One region of the Paenarthrobacter sp. NPDC090520 genome, then DNA from elsewhere that is predicted to be linked to it. Evidence: predicted binding sites of a transcription regulator. Region 1 holds the regulator's gene; the other holds the start of a gene.
The links. The regulator HspR, encoded in region 1, represses chaperone genes until heat shock. The targets are predictions, from matches to a motif close to AAGTTGAGTCNNNNNGACTCAACTT.
Positions count from the first base shown of each region.

Region 2: clpB (ATP-dependent chaperone ClpB) is a predicted target of HspR. The motif match lies at 2,245-2,269, and genes of this name have one in related genera.

Region 1 is NZ_JBIVXM010000019.1:35,893-40,277, reverse strand. Features, by position in the region: gene dnaK (molecular chaperone DnaK) at 1-168, shown strand, start outside; gene ACIQTZ_RS19190 (nucleotide exchange factor GrpE) at 171-821, shown strand; gene ACIQTZ_RS19185 (DnaJ C-terminal domain-containing protein) at 1,052-2,026, shown strand; gene ACIQTZ_RS19180 (heat shock protein transcriptional repressor HspR) at 2,037-2,468, shown strand; gene ACIQTZ_RS19175 (hypothetical protein) at 2,478-2,873, opposite strand; gene ACIQTZ_RS19170 (YybH family protein) at 2,924-3,322, opposite strand; gene ACIQTZ_RS19165 (DUF3040 domain-containing protein) at 3,488-3,805, shown strand; gene ACIQTZ_RS19160 (hypothetical protein) at 3,802-4,254, opposite strand; gene ACIQTZ_RS19155 (hypothetical protein) at 4,336-4,385, opposite strand, start outside.
Region 2 is NZ_JBIVXM010000009.1:175,797-180,181, forward strand. Features, by position in the region: gene clpB (ATP-dependent chaperone ClpB) at 1-2,207, opposite strand, end outside; gene ACIQTZ_RS13430 (pyridoxamine 5'-phosphate oxidase family protein) at 2,533-3,150, shown strand; gene ACIQTZ_RS13435 (FAD-binding oxidoreductase) at 3,407-4,177, shown strand; gene ACIQTZ_RS13440 (BBE domain-containing protein) at 4,238-4,385, shown strand, end outside.

The sequences.
Region 1 (4,385 bases):
CTGCAGGCTTCCCAGACCAAGCTCGGCGAAGCCATCTACTCGCAGGCCGCAGCAGCCGACGCCCCGGGTGCCGGTGCTGAAGGTGCCTCCGCAGGTGCCGCCGGCGACAAGGCCGACGAGGACATCGTCGACGCCGAGATCATCGACGAAGACGAAGCGAAGAAGTAACCATGCCTCATCACGGCAACGAAGCAGAACACTCCGAAGACGAGCGCGGCAACGAGCAGCGCAAGCCGGTCATCCGGGACAACCGCAAGGTTGATCCGGAAACCGGTGCGGCCCGCCACCCCGAGGGCGAAGCGACTGCTGCGTCCACCGAGGGCGACGCCCTGTCCCAGGCTGAGGAAATCCTCAACGGGGTAGAGGTTCCGGCTGAAGAGTCGGTCGCTCCCGGTGCCGCGGCGGAAGCCCAGGCGGCCGAACTGCGCAACGACCTCCTCCGCCTGCAGGCTGAGTACGTCAACTACCGCAAGCGCGTGGAACGCGACCGCGCCGTAGCAGGGGAGATGGCCGTCATCGGCGTCCTGAACTCCCTGCTCCCGGTGCTGGACGATGTTGACGCCGCACGCCAGCACGGTGACCTCGAGGACGGCCCCTTCGCCGCCATCGCCACCAAGCTGGAGAACGCGCTGAAGACGTACGGACTGGAGCGCATCGCGGACACCGGAGTCGAATTCGACCCCACCATCCACGAGGCACTCATCCAGCAGCCGGGCGAGGACATCGAAGTAGACACGGTCAGCCAGGTGCTGCGCTCGGGATACCGCTCAGGCGAGCGTGTCCTGCGGGCAGCCCAAGTGATCGTCGCAGTACCGGCGTAGCTCACCCCGCCTGCGCGGATGAGGGGGCCCCGCCCCTACGCCGGGTGGCCGAGGATCTGCGATCCTTGGCCACCCGGCTTCGGCAGCGGATATTGGCCTTCCCAACACTCGCAAGCTCGTGTAGGGGCCCTCGGCCAGATCCTTGGATGCCACTCCCGGGCCCCCTCATCCGCTACGGCTAGGCGGTAAGGTCGCCGTACGCTTTAGTTTTGATTTGAAAGGAAACGCTCTTGGCCAGCCAGGACTGGGTTGAAAAGGATTTTTACGCGATCCTTGGTGTTGCCAAGGACGCGTCCGACGCTGACATCAAGAAGGCTTACCGCAAGCTTGCGCGGCAGTACCATCCGGATACCAACGCCGGGGACGCTGTCGCGGAGAAGAAGTTCAAGGACATTTCCGAGGCCTACTCGGTGCTGTCGAGCCCTGAGGACCGGCAGCAGTATGATGCCATCCGCGCCATGGGTGGTGCCCGGTTCGCTCCGGGCGCTGGTGGTCGTGGCGGCGCAGGGGCCAACGGAGGGTTCGAGGACCTGTTCGGCGGCCTGTTCGGCGGCGGCGCAGGTGCACGCCAACCGCAGGGTGGCGGCATTCCGCCGGAGTTCGCTGACCTGTTCGGCGGCGGATTCGGGGGAGGCCAGACAGGTTTCCAGCGCGCCCCGCAGAAGGGCTCGGACCGCACGGCCACCACGTCGATCTCCTTTGCCGGCTCCATCAAGGGCACCACGGTGAGCTTGCGCGAGAGCAACGGCAACGTCATCGACGTGAAGATCCCGGCCGGTATCAAGGACGGCCAAAAGGTCCGCCAGCGCGGCAAGGGCAACGTTGGCCCGGCCGGCAATGGGGACCTCATCATCACGGTCAGCGTGAAACCCCACGACTTCTTTCAGCGCGACGGGGACAACATCCGCGTCCACGTGCCTGTCACGTTCGCGGAAGCGGCGCTGGGCGCCACCATCGAGGTTCCAACGCTCGACGGCGACACCGTCAAGTTGCGCGTCCCGGCGGGCACTCCCGCAGGCCGGACTCTGCGTGTGAAGGGCCGGGGCGTGAAGACGTCCAAGGCGACCGGCGACCTGCTGGTGACCTTCGACGTCGCCGTTCCGCAGAACCTGAGCAAGGAAGCGGAGGAGGCCGTGAAGGCGTTCGCTGCGGCCACTTCCGACGCCAACCCGCGTCACGACCTGGCCGCGAAGGCCCGGTTGTAAGGAGAAGGTCATGGCTATCGACGTCAACCAGCCGATCTTCGTCATCTCCGTCGCTGCGGAGCTTGCCGACATGCATCCGCAGACGTTGCGCCAGTACGACCGTTTGGGCATCGTCTCGCCCAGCCGCGCGCCCGGAAAGTCCCGCCGCTACTCACAGAACGACGTGGACAGGCTGCGCGAGGTGCAACGCCTTTCGCAATCCGGCGTCTCCCTTGAAGGGATCAAGCGCATCCTGGACCTCGAGAACCAGGTGGCTGCCCTGCAATACCGCGTGGCGGAGCTGACGGAAGAACTGTCACGCCGCCGGACTCCCGTGGACGCGAGGATCTTCGCAGCGGGAGCTGCGGGCGACGTCGTAAGCCTCGCACGGGGCCAGCGTCCCCGCGCCCGCTCCCAGGCCGTCGTCGTATGGCGACCGCGGCCGGGGGAGGGACAGCGTTAGCAGCAGGGACTAGGCCGAACGGTCCCAGCGGACCACAACCTTGGCTGCGCCCCCTTCTGTGCGCTCCACCTCGGCGATGATCTGCGACTCGGACGCGCCCATGTCCCGGATCTGCTGCTTGTAGTCCTCGAGGTGTTCCTGCAGGGACTCCTCCGTCCATTCTCCGGGCCGCATGCGGGTGGAGATTTCCACGGGCTCGGTGGGGACTACCAGGTCCTGCGGCTGGGTGTCCGCCACGGGCCCGCGCCGAACGGGTTCACCATCCGGGGCCAGCATGCGCCAGGCAAAGGCGCCGCCAGCAATGCCGGCCAGGAGTCCCATGACGACGAGCCATGCTGTGCGGCCGCGTCGTGGCCTCGGGTGCTGTGCCAGGCTGTTCGGAATGTTTGCAGATCGTCGTGCCATGGGAAGAATCGCCTTCCAGTTGGTTGCCGTACGTCGTGCTGGGTACGTTCTTAGCTTGTCACAGTATCGCCGTGCCTGTGGGCCACCCGCCAGGCACCGTCTTCCCGGCGGTAAACCTGCGTGGCGCGCAGTACGTAACTGCGGGGCTCGCCGTTGACGGAGGTGGAGGTGTGCTCCATGCCGACGGTGTAGGCCATGTCGCCCATGACATCGAAGGACAATAACTCGAACTCATATGCCGTGCAGTCGGAGAAGCTCTTTCCCAGATCAGTGAACAGCCGGTCCAAAGCGGCTTGCCCGAAAGTATTCTGCCAGGCGCCCAACACGCTGACTGGTTCTTTTCGGGACCACAGTGCGCGCCGCGGCGCAGCGTCCCCGTTATGCAGCGCACGTTCGGCCTGGTAAAGATCAGCCCTGACCCAGGCGAGGAAATCATCGTGGTCGGTCATTCTTCCAGAGTGGTGCTTTCCCTTGCCGGATGGAAGGGCAAGCTGTGGCTACGGCGGTCGAATCGACAGATAATAAAGGCATGGCACGGCAAGCAGCGCAGGTGCCTCAGCGTGGAATGTAAGCGCCAGTGGCGTTGAATGCTCATGGGGTGGGGATGGATTCCGATGTCGTTATCGGATGAAGAGCGACGGAGCCTCGAAGAGCTCGAGCGTGGCCTTGTTGCATCGGACCCGGACCTTGACCTTCAGCTGAGGTCCGGGCGCCTCCGTGGAACGGGAGCCAGGATGGTCCTGGGCGCTCTGGCCCTCCTGGTCGGCTTTGCCTTGGTCATTTCGGGAATCATCACCCAGATCCTCATCGTGGGCGTGGCCGGATTCCTCGTCGCTGGTGGCGGAGCCTACCTCTTGCTGAGCCGTTTGGTTCTCAGGCGGCGGATCCGCAGGAACGGCGAGACGGGAAATGAGGCGGGACGAGGCGCCTAAACCACCGGCGAGTCCGGTTTGAACGGCACCTTGTCCAAGTTGGTGGCGGCCTGATCGGGCGGCGTGGTGTCCGCAGGAACGGGAGTGGGCTCACCAGGCCGGGCCATCATCCGCCAGACCATGACGGCACCGAAGCACAATCCGGCACCGACCAGGAACGCCACCAATCCCGCACTCCCGGACTTCTGTTTGCGTCCACGCCGGAGCGTTTGTGTTGCTTTCTTGACGGCCTTCGCTGCGGTGCCGCGCGCATGCTTGGCTGCCTTCCGGTCACCGGTCAGCGTGAGGACAACTCCGTGCACCACCGAAGGCACATCGGCGTGGTTGATCCGGGACAACGCCCATCCCACCACGGCATCAGTTTGCGAAGCAGTACCTTCGGCGGCGTGCTTAACCCACTCGCCTGCCAGGTCCTGGACGGCTGGAACTACGGATTTGACTGAGTACACGATGACCCCTTCACGGAGTAGATGGCCCCGTGTGCCAGCCTACGCTACCCGCCCGGTGACAAACAGTACCGCGATCAGGCTCTAGTCCCGGACCACCGACGCAAGTTCCACGGGGTTGTCGAGCCCTGCCC
Region 2 (4,385 bases), on a different contig from region 1:
AGGGTGGTGTCCACCAGGAACTGGCTGCCCGAGTTTGAGGTCAGCACCAGGATGGTGTTGCGGAAGTCCACGGTGCGGCCCTGGCCGTCGGTGAGGCGGCCGTCGTCGAGCACTTGCAGGAGGATGTCGAACACCTCGGGGTGGGCCTTCTCAACCTCGTCCAACAGCACCACTGAGTACGGCCTGCGCCGAACCGCTTCGGTGAGCTGGCCACCCTCTTCGTAGCCGACGTATCCCGGAGGAGCACCCACCAGGCGGGCCACCGAGTGCTTCTCGCCGTACTCGGACATATCGATCCGGATCATGGCGCGCTCGTCGTCGAAGAGGAAATCAGCCAGCGCCTTGGCCAGCTCCGTCTTGCCGACGCCCGTCGGGCCGAGGAACAGGAACGAACCCGTGGGGCGGTTGGGGTCGCTGATGCCGGCGCGGGCGCGGCGGACAGCATCGGACACAGCCTGGACGGCCTTGGCCTGGCCGATCAGGCGCCTCCCCAGCTCGGCCTCCATGTGCAGCAGCTTCTGGGACTCCCCCTGCAGCATGCGGCCCGCGGGGATTCCCGTCCAGGCCGAAATGACTTCGGCGATGTCGTCGGCGGTGACCTCTTCGGCCACCATCAGCTCCGGCTCCGAATCGCTGCGGGCCGATTCCTCCTCGGCGGCGGCGTTGAGCTCACGTTCCAGCGCGGGCAACTCGCCATACAGAATGCGCGACGCCGACTCGAGGTCACCTTCGCGCTGGTGCTTCTCGGCGGCCGAGCGCAGCTCGTCGATCTTGGCCTTGAGGTCACCCACCCGGTTCAGCCCGGCCTTCTCCGCTTCCCAGCGCGCATTGAGCGCCGCGAGGCTCTCCTTCTTGTCCGCCATGTCCGCGCGCAGGGCGGCCAGCCGCTCCACGGAGGCAGGATCGGTTTCACCCTGAAGCGCCAGTTCCTCCATGGTCAGGCGATCCACGGCACGGCGGAGCTGGTCGATCTCCTCAGGCGCGGAGTCGATCTCCATGCGAAGACGCGATGCGGCTTCGTCCACCAGGTCAATGGCTTTGTCCGGGAGTTGGCGGCCGGAAATATAGCGGTTGGAGAGCGTGGCTGCGGCAACCAGGGCCGAGTCGGCGATGGCTACCTTGTGGTGCGCCTCGTAGCGTTCCTTGAGTCCGCGCAGGATGCCGATGGTGTCTTCCACACTCGGCTCACCGACGAAGACCTGCTGGAAACGACGCTCCAGGGCCGGGTCCTTCTCAATGTTCTCGCGGTACTCGTCCAAGGTGGTGGCACCGATCAGGCGGAGCTCACCACGGGCCAGCATCGGCTTGAGCATGTTGCCGGCGTCCATGGCACTCTCGCCCGTTGCACCGGCTCCCACCACGGTGTGGATCTCGTCGATGAAGGTAACGATCTGACCGTTGGAGTTCTTGATCTCCTCCAGGACGGCCTTCAGGCGCTCCTCGAATTCGCCGCGGTACTTGGCTCCCGCCACCATGGAGGCCAGATCCAGGGCGATGAGGGTCTTCCCGCGCAGGCTTTCGGGGACATCGCCGGCCACCATGCGTTGCGCCAGGCCTTCGACGACGGCCGTCTTGCCGACGCCGGGCTCACCGATGAGAACGGGGTTGTTCTTGGTGCGCCGACTCAGCACCTGGACCACGCGCCGGATCTCACTGTCGCGGCCGATCACCGGGTCCAGCTTTCCGGAACGGGCAACTGCGGTCAGGTCGGTTCCGAACTTCTCCAAGGCCTGGAACGTGTTCTCAGGGTCCGGTGAATTGACCTTGCGGTCACCCCGGACACCCGGCAGGGCGGCGAGAAGCGCCTCATGGGAGGCACCGGCGTCGCGCAGCAACTTCCCGACGGCGTCACTTCCGGCCGAGAGTCCCAGCAGCAGGTGCTCGGTTGAGACAAAGGAATCGCCGAGCTTGTCGGCGTCGGCCTGGGCGGCCTGGATGGCCTGCATGGACTGGCGCGACAACTGCGCCTGCTGGACGGAACTGCCCGACGACGACGGCAGCGCCTTGATGGCGGAACTTGCCTGCACGCTCACGGCGTCCGGATCGGCACCCGTCGCCCGGAGGAGGGCAACAGCAACGCCTTCCCGCTGGTCCATGAGGGCTTTCAGCAAGTGTGCGGGCTCCACCTGCGGGTTGCCGGCGGTGGAGGCATTCATGGCGGCCGCAGAAAGGGCCTCCTGGCTTTTGGTGGTGAATTTGACGTCCAAAGAGAGCTCCCCTTCTGGAGTAGAACCAAGGATTACAAAGTTGAGTCTACTACGCTCAACTTTGGATTTTGACTCACTGTGTTCCATGTTTGCCGACGGCGAAACTGCTGTCCAGCGCCGGTGTGCGGATTGCTGTTGAGGGCCACGCCGGCGAAGCCCGCACCCGTACCCGCCCAGCGCACCCGTACCGGCGAAGCCCGCACCCGCACCCGCCCAGCGCACCCGCACCCGCCGAGCGCACCCGTTCCTACGGGTGCGAATGGCGGAAAGTGGTGCGCCTCGTTCCACAAGATCCGGAATGCCCTCAGGAAAGTAGGCTGGGCCCATGGAACCCATCACTTCGGTGCACGAGTTGGAAGAACTGATCGGCCTCCCCCTCGAACGCGTTCGACGCAAGGTGCGGACATCGCTCAGCGACTTTGACCGGCAATGGCTCGCAGCCAGTCCTTTTTGCGTGATCTCGACGGCGAACGCCCAGGGTCGCGTCGACGCCTCGCCCAAGGGTGACCCCGCCGGATTCATCCACGTCCTGGACGACTTCACGATCGCCATCCCGGAAAGGCCCGGCAACAAGCTCGCCTTCGGATTCCACAACATTTTGGAGAACCCGAACGTGGGTATCCTCTCCGTGGTTCCCGGACGAACCGACACCCTGCGCATCAACGGGACGGCCAAGCTGGTCCGGGATGCGGACTTCTTCGATCACATGGTGGTCAAGGGCCACCGTCCGCGGGTTGCCATCGTGGTCAGCGTGGACGAGGTCTTCACCCACTGTGGCAAGGCCTTCATGCGCAGCGGGCTGTGGGAGCCGGATTCCTGGGACATCGCGGGCTTGCCGTCCATAGCCACGCTTTCCAAGACCTACGTCCAGCCGGATACACCGTTGGCGGATCTCGAAGCCTATTATGGGCCGGCTTACGCGGAACGCATGTACCGGGAGTAGATCCGCGTTCCGCCCTGCGCACCCCTTACGTCGCGGCATCGCACCCGTTCGCACTGAGGGCTACCGCTACTACGGGAGCGCACGGCGCGAAGGGGTGCGAGGGCACTATGTGGCGCGCACCGCCGTCGTCAGCGCACCGCCGTCGTACCCGTCCGGAAGGAAGCGAAAGCGATCCGTAAGCATTACCCATGGCCCGCCGGGGGCGCCCGCCGTAACCTGTTCTAGGGAGAGAGTCTCAGGCGCGAAGGAGCGTCCCATGGAATGGATCCGTCCGGACAATCCGGACTATGACGAAACCCGGAAACTCTTCAATGCAATGATCGACCGCAGGCCGGCCGTCATCGCCAGATGCTCCAGCCCTGGCGAGGTGGCAGAGGCACTGAAGCATGCCCGCAACCACAACCTGGAGGTGGCGGTCAGATCGGGCGGGCACTCGGTGGCCGGCATGTCCACCAACGACGGCGGCCTGGTGATTGACGTCCGTCCCATGAAATCCATCAGCGTGGACCCGGAAGCCAAGACTGTCACGGCCGGCGGTGGGCTCACGTGGGGCGAGTTCGACCGGGCCACGCAGCAGCACGGATTGGCGGTCACGGGTGGCCGGGCATCGACGACGGGTGTCTCCGGCTTTACGCTGGGCGGCGGCTCGGGGTGGCTGGAGCGCGCCTACGGATTCGCGTGTGACAACCTGATCTCAGTCGACCTGGTGACTGCTTCCGGCGATTTGGTGACGGCGAGCGAACACGAGAATCCGGAACTCTTCTGGGCATTACACGGTGGCGGCGGCAACTTCGGAGTGGCCACGTCGTTCACGTTTCAACTGCACGATCTGGGTCCGTCGGTCACGGCGGGGTTGATGTTGTTCCCCGGCGAGGCGGCAACGGAAGTGACCCGGGCCTACCGTCAAGTTGCCTTGGACGCGCCGGATCAGGTTGGCACGGCACTCGTTTACCTCACGGCCCCGCCGGAAGAGTTCGTACCCGAGGATATGGTGGGCAAGCTGGCCGTCGGCATGGCCTACCTGTAGGCGGGGAACGTCGAGGAAGGCGCCGAACACGCGAAGCCGTTCAAGGAGCTCGGCCCCACGGTGGACCTCGTTGGACCGATGGGGTACGCCGACTTCCAGTGCATGATCGACGATCCTCCGGATCACTACAACTACTGGAGCGCCGACTACCACGATGAACTCACTGACGATGCCGTGGACATTGTGGTGGACTCGGCAAAGCGGCTGC